DNA from 3 places in the Nocardia sp. NPDC004573 genome. Region 1 is predicted to be linked to each of the others. Evidence: riboswitches for the same ligand, from Rfam matches in the RefSeq annotation. Region 1 holds a riboswitch; each other region holds the start of a gene.

Evidence for each region. Region 1 has a riboswitch for S-adenosylmethionine ahead of metX (homoserine O-acetyltransferase MetX). Riboswitches for the same ligand answer to the same signal wherever they lie in the genome.
Region 2: another riboswitch for S-adenosylmethionine. It lies ahead of ACWEKR_RS15035 (hypothetical protein); the one in region 1 lies ahead of metX (homoserine O-acetyltransferase MetX).
Region 3: another riboswitch for S-adenosylmethionine. It lies ahead of ACWEKR_RS21720 (aminotransferase class V-fold PLP-dependent enzyme); the one in region 1 lies ahead of metX (homoserine O-acetyltransferase MetX).

What each region holds. Positions count from the first base shown of each region.
Region 1 is NZ_JBSGDA010000009.1:216,570-222,172, reverse strand. Features, by position in the region: gene ACWEKR_RS17270 (NADP-dependent isocitrate dehydrogenase) at 1-531, opposite strand, end outside; gene ACWEKR_RS17265 (MFS transporter) at 883-2,382, opposite strand; gene ACWEKR_RS17260 (TetR/AcrR family transcriptional regulator) at 2,508-3,221, shown strand; SAM riboswitch class IV at 3,273-3,383, shown strand; gene metX (homoserine O-acetyltransferase MetX) at 3,568-4,725, shown strand; gene ACWEKR_RS17250 (winged helix-turn-helix transcriptional regulator) at 4,799-5,176, opposite strand; gene ACWEKR_RS17245 (nitroreductase family protein) at 5,246-5,603, shown strand, end outside.
Region 2 is NZ_JBSGDA010000008.1:45,524-51,126, reverse strand. Features, by position in the region: gene ACWEKR_RS15045 (ABC transporter permease) at 1-429, opposite strand, end outside; gene ACWEKR_RS15040 (ABC transporter substrate-binding protein) at 432-2,051, opposite strand; gene ACWEKR_RS15035 (hypothetical protein) at 2,115-2,384, opposite strand; SAM riboswitch class I at 2,411-2,504, opposite strand; gene ACWEKR_RS15030 (hypothetical protein) at 2,890-3,597, shown strand; gene ACWEKR_RS15025 (glycosyltransferase) at 3,623-4,789, opposite strand; gene ACWEKR_RS15020 (LppM family (lipo)protein) at 4,824-5,603, opposite strand, start outside.
Region 3 is NZ_JBSGDA010000014.1:45,969-51,571, forward strand. Features, by position in the region: gene ACWEKR_RS21715 (Pls/PosA family non-ribosomal peptide synthetase) at 1-2,255, opposite strand, end outside; SAM riboswitch class IV at 2,929-3,042, shown strand; gene ACWEKR_RS21720 (aminotransferase class V-fold PLP-dependent enzyme) at 3,090-4,409, shown strand; gene ACWEKR_RS21725 (flavin reductase) at 4,422-4,973, opposite strand; gene ACWEKR_RS21730 (YbaK/EbsC family protein) at 5,101-5,577, opposite strand.

The DNA.
Region 1 (5,603 bases):
GCCGCCGTCCTCGGGCATCTTCACGACCTCGTGCACGATCGGCTCGCTGCCGTCGTCCGGGGTGAAGGTCAAGGTGACGGTGCCGCCCTGGAACACCTTGAAGTCGGTGGCGCGGTACTGATCGCCGAAGGCGTGGCGGCCGATGATGATCGGCTTGGTCCAGCCGGGAACCAGCCGGGGCACGTTCGAGATGATGATCGGGGCGCGGAAGATCGTGCCGCCCAGGATGTTGCGGATGGTGCCGTTGGGCGAGCGCCACATCTTCTTGAGGCCGAATTCCTTGACCCGCGCCTCGTCCGGGGTGATGGTGGCGCACTTCACACCGACGCCGTGCCGCTTGATGGCTTCGGCGGCGTCGACGGTGACCTGGTCGTCTGTCTTGTCCCGGTACTCGATGCCGAGGTCGTAGTACTCCAGGTTCACATCGAGATACGGGTGGATCAGCTTGTCCTTGATGAACTGCCAGATAATCCGGGTCATCTCGTCGCCGTCGAGTTCTACGACGGTGCCTTCAACCTTGATCTTGGACATGGATCTTCGTGTCCTCCTAGGATGGTGCCCTCATTGCACGGCCAGGCGAACACGCTTGTGAGCGGACCCCAGCTGTTCCAACAGACAACGTATATGTCCCGCGTTGTCGGCGAGACGTGTGGTGCAAACAAGACAAGCGTACTGCTGCCCGAGTCCTCACCGCACGGGCAGCCCCCGGAGTGAGCTGCGCCACCTTTGTTACCGATTGGTAGGTCGGCGACGACTCCCGGACGCATCCCCGCAACCGCCGTCGCCGCCATGATCCGCCTTCCTTCCAAGCCCGGCAACCGCCTGGCACACGACGAGGCCCGCGCAACATCGTGACGTTGCGCGGACCTCTCGGGCGGTGGATCAGACCGCGACCGGGATCCGGGCCCCCTCCTCGGAACCCTCGATGAGGTTCTCCGGCCGGTCCCGGATCATCAGGGCGATGATCGGGATGGCCGCGAGGAAGAACCCGGCGCCCACATAGAAGGCGACGTCGTAGCTGTGGATCGCGGCCCGCGCGGCCAGGTTGTCGATGCCGGGGTTCTCCTGCGCGAAGGACTTGGCGACCTGCACCGAGATCGTGGTCAGCAGCGCCGTCCCGACCGCACCGCCGACCTGCTGCGCCGCGTTCAGCAACGCGGAGGCGACGCCGGAGTCCTCTTCCTCCACCTGGTGCAGCGCGACCGTCTGCATCCCGACGAACAGCGGACCCATGCCGAGCGCGATGAGCACCTGAGCCGGCAGCACCCCGGCGAGGAAGCTGTCGCCGTAGCCGAGCTGGGCCAGCAGCAGCAGGCCGATGACGCCGAGCACGGCGCCGGCCAGCATCAGCGGCCGCGGGCCGAGCTTCGGGAGCAAGGCACTGGTGACACCGGCAGAGATCGCGATGCCCGCAGGGAAGGGCAGGAACGCGAAGCCCGCCTTCAGCGCGGAGTAGCCCAGCGTGATCTGGAAGTAGTAGCTCAGGAACAGGAACATCGCGAACATCGCGATCGGGATGAGCAGCGCGGCGAGGAAGGCGCCGCCCCGGTTGATCTCACCCGGAATGTGCAGCGGCAGCAGCGGGTTCGACGAGCGCCGTTCGATCGCGACGAAGGCGGCGAGCAGGACCAGCCCGGCGACGAGCAGCGCCAGGGTGCTGCCTGCCAGCCAGCCGTCGTCAGCGGCGCGGCTGAAGCCGTACACGATGGCGATCAGGCCGAGCGTCACCGTGACGGCACCGGGCACGTCGTATCCCCCACTACGCGGCGCGGGCACGTCCTTGGCGACCCAGGCCAGCGCGCCGAACAGCGCGATGAGCGCGATCGGGGTGTTGACCAGCAGGCACCAGCGCCACGACGCGTATTCGGTGAGTGCGCCGCCCGCGATCAGGCCGAGCGCCGCGCCACCCGCGGAGATGCCCGCGAACACGCCGAACGCGGTGGCCCGCTCACCCGGTTCGGTGAAGGTCACCGACAGCAGCGACAGCGCCGCCGGGGCGAGCAGCGCGGCGAACGCGCCTTGCAGCGCGCGCCCGGCGAACAGTTCCGCGCCGTTCTGCGCGAGGCCGGCCAGCGCCGAAGCGCCCGCGAAACCGATCAGGCCGATGATGAAGATCCGGCGCCTGCCGAGGTAGTCGGCCAGCCTGCCGCCCAGCAGCAGCAAGCCGCCGAAGATCAGCGTGTAGGCGGTGAGCATCCATTGCCGGTTGCCGTCGCTGATGTCGAGATCACGCTGCGCGAACGGCAGCGAGATGGTCACGATGGTGGCGTCCAGCACCACCATGAGCTGGGCCAATGCGATCACTGCCAGCGCGAGCCAGCGCGCCGAACCGGCCGCTTTTTGCGGCGCGGGCACCGCCGTTGCCGTTTCCGTCACGGTCATCTCCTCGTCCTCGTCGTCCGAGCTATCCTGTCATCGAGCGACATTTGTCGTCAAGAGAAAAATGTCGCATTACGACATTTGACCGTTAAGGACAGAAAAGCAGCAGGTTGCGTTAGCATGGGCACATGCTCGAGTCATCGGCGCCGATGGGCGCGAGCGCAGCGGCCGCCCGCGCCGCGGGCGCCCCACCGACCACAGGGCTGCGCGAACGCAAGAAGCAGCAGACGAGGTTGCGCATCATCGCGGCCGCCTTGGATCTGTGCGATACGCAGGGCTTCGACGCGACCACGATCGAGCAGATCGCCCACGTGGCGGACGTCTCACCGCGCACGATCAATCGCTACTTCGACAACAAGGAGGACATCGTCCTCGGCCCGGTAAAGGACTTCGGCCGTACCATCGCCGAGACGCTGCGCGAGCTGCCCCGCACGGGCAACGAACTCGAGGCGTTGCGCACGGCGTTCCTGCACGTGGTCGATCGAGCCGCCGCGGCGGGCGACGCCGATCCGCTGTCGTTCCGCCAGTTCCAGCAGATACAGCGCATCCTGCGCAGCAGCCCGTCGGTCAGCGCGCGCAGCATGGAACACGCCGACGACAAGAACACCGCGATCGCGGCGGTGGTCGCCGAGCGTCTCGGCACCACACCCGACGCGCGTCCCGTGCGGCTCATCGTCGGCACCTGGCAACTCATCGGCCACATCGGCATGGAATGCTCGGACGACACATTCCTGGACGAGGACCTTTCAGCCGCGGCCAGGGCGGGCCGCGCCGCGTTCACCGAGACCTACGATGAGTTCGTCCGCGCCTGCTGCGGGGCGCCGGGCGCCGCGGACCGGTGAGTTCGACGGAGGATTTCGGGCGCTGACCGCCGCCGGTTATGATGCCGGGCAGGTCATGAGTACCAGCGCCAAGCCCCGGCTCGCTGGTCGGCAACCCTCCAGCCGCGGTGGGGTGCTCCGGGTGATGACCTGGCTCCCGAGAGCCGGGAGCAAGCGCGTAACAGGAGGTCGCCGGCATGTGTTGTTGTTCGTCACCCACACACCGCTAACCCCTGCTGTACCGGCGAACACCTGCTTGGGAGCAAACCATGAGTGAATTCACCGCGCCCGGGGCCGAGCCCGCGCAGTGGTCTTTCCGCAGCGTGGACATTGCGGATGCGCACGCAGGTTCAGCGACGGCGGCGACGTGACCGTGGGTACCGAAGCGAACGCACGAACCTCCGGCGTCGCCCTGCCCCCTCCGGATGGGCGGCTCGGCACCATCGCCATCGGGGACGTGCGTCTGGAGAACGGCGCGGTCATCCCGGACGTCCACTTGGCGGTGCAGCGCTGGGGTGAACTCTCGCCCGGCCTGGACAACGTGGTACTGGTCGAACACGCGCTGACCGGCGATTCCCATGTCGTCGGCAAGCCCGACGACGTGCACCCGATGCCCGGCTGGTGGGACGGCATGGTCGGGCCGGGCGCGCCGCTGGACACCGACGAATGGTGTGTGATCGCGACCAACGTGCTCGGCGGCTGCAAGGGCAGCACCGGGCCCTCCAGCCTCGCCCCGGACGGAAAGCCCTGGGGCGCGAGGTTTCCCGAGATCTCCATCCGCGATCAGGTGACCGCCGAGGCGGCTCTGTTCGACCTGCTCGGCATCGAGCGGCTCGCCGCCGTCGTCGGCGGGTCGATGGGCGGCATGCGGGTGCTCGAGTGGATGGTGGGGGCGCCGGAGCGGGTCGCCGCGGCACTGGTGCTCGCGGTCGGCGCCCGCGCCACCGCCGACCAGATCGGCACCCAGACCACCCAGATCGCGGCGATCAAGGCCGATCCGGACTGGCAGGGCGGCGACTATCACGGCACCGGCCGCGCCCCGACGACGGGCATGGCCCTGGCCCGCCGGATCGCGCACCTGACCTACCGCACCGAATTCGAGCTGGATCACCGGTTCGAGAACAAGCCTCAGGACGACGAGGACCCGTGGCACGGCGGCCGCTACGCCGTGCAGAGCTACCTCGACCATCAGGCCGAAAAGCTGTGCAAGCGTTTCGATCCCGCCACCTACGTCCTGCTGACCGAGGCGATGAACCGTCACGACGTCGGTCGCGGCCGGGGCGGCATCGAGGCGGCGCTCGCGGCGACGCCGGTGCCGTGCGTGGTCGGCGGCGTCGACTCCGACCGGCTGTACCCGCTGCGGACCCAGCAGGAACTCGCCGATCTGCTGCCCGGCTGCGACGGGCTGGACGTCGTGCACTCGCGCGACGGGCACGACGGATTCCTCACCGAGGCGGCGGCGGTGTCGAAGCTGCTGACCGAGACCATGCGCCTGGCGCGCGCCGTGGTGCGGCCCGAACGCTGAGCGGTTCGGCCCGGCCGTCGATCGCCGCACAGTGCCCGGCGGCGTTCCGGGCGCTGTCCGCGTCGCCTTGCGCTCAGAGCGCCGCGCGCCGCCGCGCGGATTCGATCAGGTTGATGTTGGTTTCGATCCATTCCCGCAGCGCGGCGATCGGCGTGCGCAGACTGTGGCCGAGTTCGGTGAGCGTGTAGTCCACCCGCGGCGGGATGGTGGGATGCACTGTGCGAGTGACGAATCCGTCGTTCTCGAGTTGCCGCAACGTCTGCGTCAACATCTTCTGGGAGATCCCATCGATGCGGTGGCGCAGATCGGTGTAGCGCAGGGTGCCGTCGGCGAGCGCGTCGATGATGAGCACCGTCCACTTGCCCGCGATGTGGTCGAGAATCTCCCGCGTCGGGCACTTCGCGGAGTACACGTCGGCGGGCAGGCCGGAGCTTTCGACATAGGTGGACACCTATTGGAGTGTAGCGCACCGATTAGTGCCTTCTTCCTAAGAGAGTGTGACTCTCCGATAGTTAGAAATATGGAAACGCAAACACTTTCGGTGGCCGACGCGATCCGCGGGCGTCGCACGGTGCGCCACTACCGCTCCGATCCGGTGGCACCCGAGCTGATCGAGGAGTTGCTCGAGCTGGCGATGCAAGCGCCGAGCGCATGGAACATGCAAGACCGGTCGATCGTGGTGGTGACGAGTGAATCCGGCCGCGCCGCGCTGTCGGAGGCGGCGTTCGGTCAGCCGCAACCCACAGAGGCGCCGGTGGTGCTGGTCTTCGTCGCCGATGCCGCCGCCTGGCGAGCGGCCAACGCCGACATCGCCGAACTGGCCGGCCGCAACGGCGCGTGGAACGCCGAGTTCACCGCTATGTTCGACGCGCGCGCCG
Region 2 (5,603 bases), on a different contig from region 1:
CAGCGACGGCAGCGCGGCCAAGGCGTTACGCAGCCACGGCCGCCGGGTCTGGGTGGCCGCGACCGCCAGCGCCACGCCTCCGGCGACCGCGAAGAGCAGCGCCGCGCCGGTCAGTGCGAGGGTGGCGGGCAGCGCGTCGCCGATCGCGCCGGTGACCGGCTGCCCGGTGGCGATGGAATGTCCGAGATCGCCGCGCGCGGCGTGCGCGAGCGCGGTCCAATACTGGTCCCACAGCGGCCGATCCAGTCCGTAGCGAGCCTGCAACTCGGCGATGGCGGCCTTGTCCACCGGTGTGCCCGAGCCGCCGCCGTCGGCCGCGATCGAGACCGGGTCGGCGGGCAGCAGGTAGAGCACCACGAACGAGAGCGTGAACGCCGCCCACAGCACCCAGACCGCTTGCAAGGCCCGCAGGGCCAGATAGCGTGCCATGGCTAGCGTCCGCTCAGCCAGGTGTCGAAGAACTGCAATCGCGCCGAGGCTTCGAACTTCAGATCCCGCGTGTTCGCGCCCGCCCCGATCGCCTGGGACAGCTCGACGGTCGGAATCTGCAGTCCGGCGTCGAGCACCTGTTCCTGCGCGGTACGGATGAGCCTGTTGCGTGTCGCGGTGTCAGTGGTGCTGACCTGGCCGTTCAGCGCGTCGTCCAACGAGGGGATGGGGCCGCGCGCGTTGAGATTGCGGCCGTCGAGGCCGAAGGACGTGCGCAGGATGTCGCCGTCGGCGCGGGTGGTGTTGCCGTAGGAGGTGTCGAAGTCCTTGCTGTTCTGCCGCGCCGTGGTCTCGGCCACCGATACCAGGTCCAGCTTCAACTCGACGCCGACCTGCCGCAGCTGCTGCTGCACCAGTTCGAGGATCGCCTGGTTGCCCGCGAACACCTGGCTGAACAGCACCGAGAACGACAATCGCGCACCGTTCTTCGCCCGGATGCCGTCCGCGCCGGGGACCCACCCGGCTTGGTCGAGGATGGTGCGCGCCTTCGCCGGGTCGTAGGCCAGGCGTGCCGAGAGGTCGGTGTAGCCGGGGGTGGTGCCGGCCAGCGTGCTGGTGGCGGGCTTGAACTGCGGGCCGAGGACGGTGTCCACCAGTTGCCTGCGATCGATCGCGGGCAGCAGCGCCTGGCGCACCGCCGGATCGCGCAACGGCCCGCGGGTGACGTTCGGCTGCAGACCGAACGGCACGCCCGGGTTGGCGGTGCTGAGCACCCGGCCGCCCGCCGCCTCGATCTGCGGGGCGTCCTGCGGCAGCGCGTCGCTGATCGCGTCCAGCTGCCCGGAAGCGAGGCTGCCGGTGCGCACCCCGGATTCGGGCACCACGGTGAACTCGATCTTGTCCAGGTAGGCCTCGCCGCGGTGGGCGAACACCGCCGAACCCCAGCGGTAGCCGGTGCGCTTGACCAGCGTCGCCGAAGCGTCCTGGCGGTAGGCCGCGTAGGTGAACGGTCCGCTGCCCACGTTGTCGCCGAGGCAGCGCTGCTCGGCCGGCTCGGCCGTGGTCACGTCGGCCTGGATGCCGAGCGCGGCGGTCGAGGACGCCTGCAGGAACGGTGCGTTGGGCTTGCTGAACTCCACCCGGACGGTGAGCCGGTCCACGGCCGTGGTGCCGACGTAGCCGGTGAGGTAGCTGCTGCCCAGCGGCGCCTTGCCCGAGCCGAGCTTCACGACCGAGTCGAAGGTGTTGCGCACTGATTCGGCGGTGAGCGGCGTGCCGTCGCTGAAGGTGACGCCGTCGACGAGATGGAAGGTGAAGACCTTCGCGTCGGGGCTCGCCTCCCAGCTCTGGGCCAGCCACGGCTTCAGCTCGCCGGTGGCCGGGTCCTGGTCGGTCAGCGAGTCCACGATCTGCCGGGTGACGTACAGCGTCTGGTTGGTGCCCGCCTGGGCGGGATCCGAGCAGGTCGGCGCCTGGGACAGGCCGTAGCGCAGGGTGCCGCCGGGCTGGGGCGGGCCCGCGTCGCCGCCGGGCGCGGCCGAATCACTGCCGCAGGCGGCCACGGTGGTGGCCGCGGCGAGCGCGCAGGCCAGCGCGACGATTCGGTGACGGGTTCGGGTCACGGGGCAACTCCAGATACTTCGGTGCGGGCGAACGGCTCGCCCTGGGCGGGGTGTGTCATCGGCTCAGCGCTTCTTCGGCAGTCCGGGCGGGTTGATCCGCGATTCGGTGACCGTCTCGCTCCGCAGGCCCCAGCGGTCGATCACCTGCTGGTAGGCGCCGTGCTCGATGGCGTGGGCCAGCGCGTGCTGCACGGCGGTGATCAGCCCGTTGCCCTTCTTGGTGTGTGGGCGTCGTGCCGGAATGGGCGGACGCGGGGACGGGGCGGCGGCCTGGTCCGGCTCCATGGGCGCGCGGGTTTCGGGGGCGGCGTCAGGTGCCGTGGACGCGCTCACGACGGGTCCTCGATGATCACTTCGTTCCTCCATCGATCCCGGCGGAAGCACCCGCACCCGGTGACCGGGGGGTTGCTGCGACGTCGACGAGCCAGGTCTCTCGGTCGCTCTGGATGGTTGGCGCCGAACCCTCGGCAACGAATGTCGGGGGCGAGCCGAATCATGATGCCCAGCAAGGGAAGGCCGGAACAAGGGAAGTAATCAGCGTGAGCGTAGACCTTGCCGACGCCGATGCCTCGGATCTTGGGAGTAACCAGGGATACGCTGATCGCTCGCGGGCGGCGTGGGGCCTGGTCGCGTCGCGGAGGCGAGCGTGCGGTGGCGGGATCCGGCGGCCCGATGCAGCATACGACTATCGCCAGCGCCGGGGAACGCCGGTCGGGCACGCGGAAGTTCGTTCCGGGCAAACAGGACTCGCCAAGAAATTGCTATGCCAAATCCGGGCTGTTGGAGGCGTTTGCCGGAGTACTGTGCCCCTCGATCGTTCCGCCGATGAGGAGGTTTCGTGACCATATTGCGCCGTCTGACCCAGTTGTCCGCTGTCGCGACCAGTTCCATCGTCTTCGCGCTCGCCGGCCCGGCCACCGCGTTCGCGGCTCCGGATGCCGCGCTTCCCGCGTTCTCCGAACACTCCGTGCCGGTCGCCGCCCCCGGTGACCTGTTCGGCGCCTACCAAGCCGCGATCGACGCGCTGCGCGCCCTCGGTATCCAGCCCTTCGCCTATCCGAGCGCGTCGGCATTCTGCCTCGACAACACCACGGCCGGTCTGGCTCCTGCCGTGGCGGGCGCCATCCCGGGGCCCTGGCCGAAGAACACCGTGCAGATTCCCGGCCAAGACCTCAGCGCCGTCAAAGCGGGGCAGGCCATGTTCACCTTCGTGCCCTACGGTCTCGGACCGGACGGCTCGAACACCGGGGGCATGCAGGTGGCATGGCTCAACCTGAGCACCGGCCGCGGCGGCACGGCGGCCATGGGGCCGCTGCCGGAGGTCGCCCGCTCGATGATCCCCGCGGCCGTTCCCGCGGACCTGCGGCCCGCGGCCGAGCAGGCGATCCGGGACTTCCTGGTCGCGTCCCTCCCGATGGGTGGGGTGCGCGCGGTCCCGGTGGACACCGGCAAGGGCACCGTTCTCGCCGCGGTATTCGGCACGGTGCACAACGGCGCCAAGTCCTGCATGTTCTTGCCGACGGTCGGAATCACCGCGGTGCCGTGAGTTCCGCGGGCCGCGGCGCGGCCGCTCAGGTCAGCGAGCGACCTTTCCAGCGCGCCGTGCCGCGGCGACGGGCCCGATGCGAACGCGCCCACAGCAGCAGATACGCCGCCACCGACACCGGATGTGCCACGGCGGCCGCCACATCCGCGCGGCTCACGGGGCCGCCGGTTTCGGTCGACCGGGCCAGCAGTCGCCCGGCGACGGCGGCGAGCCAGCCGATCAGGCCGATCCGGCGGACCGCGCCCCGGCCGACGATCGCCGCCACGGGCGGCGACCAATATGCAAGCGCCGCAACGAGTCCCACCGCCGCTCCACCCGCGATCGTGCCGTCGTAGGCCGACCACAGCCACCGGGTGTAGCCCGCGTCCACTTCGGCCGCACCGCGATACATCCTGGTGCGCGCCAGCCCTCCCGCGGTCGCCAGCGCGGTGGAGTGACCGGCTCGCCGCAGCGTACGGGCGATGTCGAGGTCTTCGGTGACGCTCCCGGCCACCGCCGTGTGACCGCCCACCGCGCGGTAGGCGGCGTTGTCGAACACGAGGAACTGACCGCAGGCCACCGCCGTCGCGGGCCGCAGGCTCCGGTCGGCCACGGCCACCGGCAACGTCGAGGCCCACGACCAGCACAGCAGGGGCTGCACGACGGCCTCCGCCACGGATGCGGCCACTTGCAGCGGCCATGGGGAGACCAGCGCGGCTCGTCCCGCGCGCAGCGCGCCGACCGCCGCCGCGAGCGCCTGCGGCGCCAGCCGCACGTCGGCGTCCAAGAAGATCAGCACCGGTGTCGAGACCTCCTCGGCCAGACGTACGCAGGCGGCGGCCTTCCCGGTCCAGCCGGGGACGGGATCGGACTCGGTGCGCAGCAGGGTGAAGCGCGGGTCGTCATCGATGGCCGCGCCCGCGGCCGCACCGGTGCCGTCGGTGGAGGCGTCATCGAGGATCCGTACCGCCAGGCGCGGTACGCCCACCTGGGCGCGCAGATCGGCGATCAGATCGGGCAGCCGGTCGGCTTCGTTGCGCGCCGGAACGCAGACGGTGACCGGCTCGATCACCGTCGTCGGAGTGTTCGTCAACCGCCGCAGGGTGAGCCGGTTGTATAGCGCGAACCCCGCGCCGAGCGCAGCCACCGCGGTCGCGCAGGCAGGCAGAATCGAGTTCGCACGCAACGTCTTCGGCAGGTCGGCACTCACCATGGGGTCACGCTATCCCGGCACACCGACCCGCCGCTCAGCGATTCTGGGTCACCGAGCGCCACCAGCGGCTCGGCGAGAAGCCGACTTCCGGCGCACCGGGCGCGGCGGGGTTGCGGTCCATGTACGCCATCGCGGCGACGATGGCGGCCACCGCCAGCGTGATCCCGCCCGCGATGCCCGCCCAGCCCGCGAACGAGCGGGTATTCGGGTCGGCGTAGCTGACCTCGGCGTGCAGCTTGGAGACGTCGCCCGACGGCAGCTTCCAGGAGACGACATTGTCACCCTCGCGGTTGCCGTTGGTCTTGGCCACGCGGGCCGGGAACGCGACGGTGAACTGCACGTCCGAGCCGTGCGGCGGCACGGATTTCAGATCGACCCGCCCGCTCAGGCTGACCAGGTCGCCGGTGCGCTGGAACTGCAACTGGAACATGCCCTGGGTCTGCTCGGACAGCTGCCCGAGCTGCTGCACCTCCCCGAAGGTCAAGTCCTCGAAGAAGACCTGGCTGCCTGCGTATCCGTCTTGGGCGTACTGCTCCACCCGGACCTTGGCCGCCAGCGTTTCGGGGGCCTTCAGCTGCGGGCCCTTGTCGCCGGGGTCGGCGGGCACCACGGCGGCCACGATCCGTCCGGACACCCGGTCGTTGGACGAGACCCCCATTGAGACCTGCACCCGCAGGCAGCCTGCGAGCATCGGGACCAGCATCGCCGCGAGCAGGAGGACCGAAGCGACGCGCGCGCGGCGGCGTCGGGCCCGCCGCGGCGCGAGGTCCGTGGCATCGGATTTCGTGGTGACGGGACTCGGCTGCACGGGTGA
Region 3 (5,603 bases), on a different contig from region 1:
TCGGGTTCCACGCTGCATCCGTCGCCGAGCTCGAGCATCCCCGTGACCGGCGGAAGGCTGTGCAGGTCGACGCCCTTGCCGATCTTCGCGCCGAGCGCGCGAGCGAACGGCACCATCCACGGCGCTCCGGACAGGTTCTCGGCGCCGCTGGCCTCGGAGAGACGGACGGCCGCCCACAGCCGCAGATGCATCGAACCGCCGCGCGGATAGCGGCCCGGCCGGATGCCGCGCAGCAGCAGTCGCGCGCCGGCCACGCAGATCGCCATGCGGCCGGGCGGTGAGATGAACAGCAGGAACGCGGTCAGTGTCCACCACCAGGACAGCTGCGGCAGCCACGGCAGCGAGCCGGACCAAGCGGCGATGTTGCCGACGATCGCCAGCCAGGTCAGCCATTGCAGGCCGGTGAGTGTGGTGAGCGGGATGGTGGCGAGCACCTGCGCGGCTTGCGCGAGCACCGGCGTCGGCCGCACCGTGCGCTCGGCGACCGCCACCGCGGGCGTGGTCTGCTCCAGCAGGTCGGCCAGCGCGCCGAGGCGGGGATGGTCGTAGACGTCGGCGACGGCGATCTGCGGATACCGTTCGCGCAGCGCGGTGACCAGCTGCGCCGCCGCGAGGGAACCGCCGCCCAGGTCGAAGAAGTCCGCGTCGAGGTCGCTCGCCTCCGCGCCGAGGATGGCGTCCCACAGTCCGGCGACCCACAGGGCCGTGCCGGTCAGCTCGTTGTCGTCGTCCTCGGCGGCGTTGGGCAGCGGCCACGGCAGCGCGTCCCGGTCGACCTTGCCGGAGGTACGGGTGGGCAGCTCGTCCACGACCGCGAGCCGGGGCACCAGCGGCGCCGGAAGACGCTCGGCGAGGACGGCACGCGCGGCCTTGGCATCGAAGTCCGGGCCGGGCCCGGTCAGATAGCCGACCAGAAGCTTGTTGCCCGCCTTGGTGGTTCGAATGGCCGCCGCCGCGCCCGTGACGCCGGGCAGATGCTGCAGGGCGTTGTCGATCTCGCCGAGTTCGATGCGCCGCCCACCCAGCTTGATCTGATCGTCGGCGCGGCCGAGGAAAACGAGGCCGGCGCTGTCGTTGCGCACCAGGTCGCCGCTGCGGTACGCGCGCTCCCAGCCGACGGAGGCCAGTGGCGCGTATTTCTCGGCGTCCTTGACCGGGTCGAGATAGCGCGCCAGACCGGCGCCGCCGATGACCAATTCCCCGGATTCACCCTCGGCCACCGGGTTACCCGCCTGGTCCACCACGACCAGGTCCCAGCCGTTGAGCGGCAGGCCGATCCGGATGGGCCACCGGCCGTCCAACCGTGCGGCGCAGGCGACGACCGTGGCTTCGGTGGGGCCGTAGGTGTTCCACACCTCGCGCGCCGAATCGCCGCTGCTCGCCAGACGCTCGGCGAGTTCCGGCGGTACGGCCTCGCCGCCGAAGATGAGCAGGCGCACCGCCTCCAGGGCCTCCACCGGCCAGGTCGCCGCCAGGGTCGGGACGGTCGAGACCACGCTGATCTCCCGCCGCACCAGCCAGGGACCGAGATCCGCGCCGGTGCGCACCAACTCGCGCGGGGCAGGCACCAGGCAGGCGCCGTTGCGCCAGGCCAGCCACATCTCTTCGCAGGACGCGTCGAACGCGACCGAGAGCCCCGCGAGCACCCGGTCACCGGGACCGATCGGAGCATCGCGGAGGAACAGGTCGGCTTCGGCGTCGACGAAGGCGGCCGCGTTGCGGTGGGTGACGGCAACGCCTTTCGGCGTGCCGGTGGAACCGGAGGTGAAGATGATCCAGGCGTCGTCGCCGGGGCTGGGCAGTGCCGACCAGGTTTGCTCGCGCTGTTGCTCGGCCGCGCGGATGCCCGCGGCCGTGGTCTGGATGCCCGCCGCGGTCACGATCGCGGTGACCTGCGCCTCGCCGAAGACCAGCTGCGCGCGCTCGTCCGGGTCGTCGGCGTCGACCGGCACGTACGCGGCGCCGGAGTACAGGACGGCGAGGATGGTCACGTAGAGGCCGCGGGTGCCCGAGGGCATGCGCACGCCGACCCGATCGCCCGGTCGCACGCCCGCCGTGGCGAGACGGGCCATGGTCTTCTCGATCTCGACGACCAGCTCCAGATAGGACAGCACCACCTCGCCGTCATCGATGGCGGGGGCGTCGGGATGGGCGAGCGCCGTCGCGGTCAGGATGTCGACGAGCGTTCTCGGTTCGGGTGCGCGGTCGCCGCGCGACAACGGGCGCGCCGGCGCGTCGACGTCTGTCTCGAGCATGGTGCTCTGCGCACCTCCCATCGACTTGCCTCACACTTCCCGTTGTTGTGTCATATCTGGGTTACCAAAGGGCAAACGCCGCGTTGGCCAGTTGTCCACGGTACCCGGGGTTGTCGTCGTTTGTTGTTCACCGGACTGGCCGTCGGATCGGCCGGTCGCGTGCTCGTTGTTGCAGGTGGGCCGGGTATTTGCCGCTCCGGCAGGGCAACTCGCTGGTCGGGGGTTCGCCTTCGGGTTCGCCGGGAGATCGCTGAATCGAAAGTGTGATTCCGCTCATCGAAGCGGACGTGAACTACCCCCTGTGTCCGGGCTCGCGGCGACGTATGTTTCAGCCGGTCGCGGAGGGAGTCCGAGCAGCCCGACGCCGATCGGATCGGTCGGCCCAAGCGGATCCGACGAGGGCGCCAGGAAGTCACGCCGCGCGGAATCGCACTCGCGTCGGGGTCGCAGCGGCCCCGCGGTAACCGCCGAGCGAACCGCGCGGGAGTATGCCGTCCGCGCGGCCCCCGGTTGCCGAGCGACGCGACGAATCCCGCGGCGGGCGCGGCTCGCGTGTCATCGTGGGGGTGCTTGTAATGGCTCGCGCGCGGTGGTTATCTCCACGCGGTGCTCGTGCGGACTCGGGGTCCAATGTGGTTGACAGTGCCGGGGCGCGTCTGCCACTCTCGGGTCAGGTCATGAGTGCCAGCGCGAAGCCCCGGCTTGCTGGCCGGCAACCCCCCTCCGCGGTGGGGTGCTCCGGGTGACGACCCGGCCGCCGCCCGACCGGGCGCGGCAAGCGCGGACTCGATGAATCATTCGATCGCGGGTCCTCTAGCCGACGGGATTCACGTGATGACTACTGCTGTCGACAACACCTGCGCCGCACTCGCCCGAGTCTCCGGTGACGAACTGCGCGTGCCCTTGGTGCAGGGCGGAACCGCCACCTACGCCAACTTCGACTACGCGGCAAGCGCGCCGGCATTGGCCCAGGTCACCGACCGGGTGCAGCAGCTGCTGCCGTTCTACGCCAGCGTGCACCGCGGCGCGGGATACGCCTCCCGGATCTCCACCGAGTGCTACGAGGCCGCCCGCGGGTCGGTCTCCCGCTTTCTCGACGCCGCCGACGATCAGGTGGTGGTCTTCACCCGCAACACCACCGACTCGCTGAACCTGCTCGCGTCCTGCGTCCCCGGCGACACGGTGGTGCTCGACATCGAGCACCACGCCAACTTCCTGCCCTGGACCAGGCGAGGCAGGCGCGTGGTGCAGGCCGCCGACACGGTCGAGGAGACCATCGGCAGGCTGGTCGCCGAACTGTGCAGCAGGCCCGCCGCATTGCTCGCGGTGACCGGTGCGTCGAACGTGACCGGCGAGGTGCTGCCGCTGGAGCGGCTGGCCACCATCGCGCACCAGTGCGGCGCCCGGATCCTCGTGGACGCGGCTCAGCTGGCGCCGCATCGGCGGATCAGTCTGCGCGACACCGGGATCGACTATCTGGCGTTCTCCGGGCACAAGCTCTACGCGCCGTTCGGCGCGGGTGTGCTGGTGGGCAAGCGGGATTGGCTCGACGCGGCGCGGCCCTATCTGGCGGGCGGCGGCGCGGTCCGCGAGGTGCGCACCGACGAGGCCGAATGGGCGCAGGCGCCGCAGCGGCACGAAGCCGGATCGCCGAACGTGCTCGGCGCCGCCGCGCTGGCCGCCGCCTGTGATGCGCTCTGTGCCATCGCCGCCGAAACCCTTGTCGCGCAGGAACACCGGCTCGCCGACCGCCTCCGCGACGGCTTGGCCGCGATTCCCGGCGTCCGATTGTTGCGCATCTGGATCGACAGCCTCGACTCCGTCGGCATCGTCGCGTTCACCCTCGACGACTTCGCTCCCGGCCACGTCGCCGCCTATCTCTCCGCCGAACACGGCATCGGCGTCCGCGACGGGCGTTTCTGCGCCCACCCCCTGCTCACCCGCCTCGGCTTGGACGGCGCGCTGCGCGCCAGCATCGGCCTCGGCACCACGTCCGCCGACGTGGACCGCCTGATCGAGGCGATCGCCACCCTGGCGCGCACGGGCCCCGCCTGGGATTACGCCGCCGAGAACGGCGTCTGGAACCCCACCCCGGAAACGCGTCCCTTCACCTCCACCGCCCCCACCGGCGCGGCTCCCTGCCTCGTCGGCTGAGGACGCCCGGGGTCAGTCGCCGAGGGCGGTCGGCCGGTAGTAGCGCCCGTTGTAGTACAGCAGTGGCGCGGCGGCGGGCTTCTCATCGGTGTTGTCGTGGACTCGGGTGACCAAGCCGACGACGAAGGTGTGGTCGCCGATGGGGATCAACTGGTGCACGGTGGCGCGCAGCCAGATGGGAGTGCCGTGCAGGACCGGTTCGCCCGTGTCGAGTGTCGTCCACAGGCTGCGGTCGGTGAAACGCTCCTCGGCGGTCCGGGAGAACCGGTGGGCCAGGTGCTGCTGGTGTTCGCCGAGGAAGTGGATCACGACGGACGCGGCGTCCAGCATGGCGGACAAGCTGGAGGAGGTGTGCGCGATGTTGAACGACACCAGCGGCGGGTCCAGCGACAGCGAGGCGAAGGAGGTCGCGGTGAAGCCGACCGGCCCCCGTGGCGAAGTCAACGTGACGACGGTGACGCCGGCCGGGTAGTGGCGCATGGAGGCGCGATATTGCTCCGCGGTGATGCCGCTCAGATCATCGGGGACCCGCAGATCCGTCTCGGGTCGTGGTGCGTCGGTCACACCACGAAACTACGCCCCACCCCGGTCGGCGAGTGGCGGCATACGTTGCCCGACCGTCGGCACAACGCCGGACCGGCGACTCGCGGGCACCGGCAGCGGGGTACGCGCCCGACGTGATTCGCGCGAGTCAGTCGACGTCGATGGGCAGCCCCGCCGTGATTCGCAGCAACTCCGGAAACGAGGTGCGGAAGATGGTGTTCGGATGCCCGCCCGCGGCCCAGAGCTCCCGGTGGCGCGCCAGCGCGTTGTCCACCCAGGTAGGCAGATTGGTCGGGTGGCCGACCGGTGCGACACCGCCGATCGGCTGGCCGGTCGCTCGGCGCACCATGTCGGCGGAGGCGCGGGTCAGTGTGCCCTCCAGGCGCGCGCCGGTCTTCGCCAAGTCGACCTGATGCGCCCCCGAGACCAGCAGGAGCACCGGGTCGTCGTCGAGCAGGAACACCAGGGATTTCGTGATCGCCCCCACATCGACGCCGAGCGCTCGCGCGGCGTCCGCGGCGGTATGCGTCGGCTCCGGCTTGGCGACGATGAGACCGTGATGACCTCGGGAGATGAGGGTATCCGCGACCCGGCAGGCGACCGGTGGCAATGACGACCTGCGCATCTCACCAGGGTAGAGCGAGTGCGGGC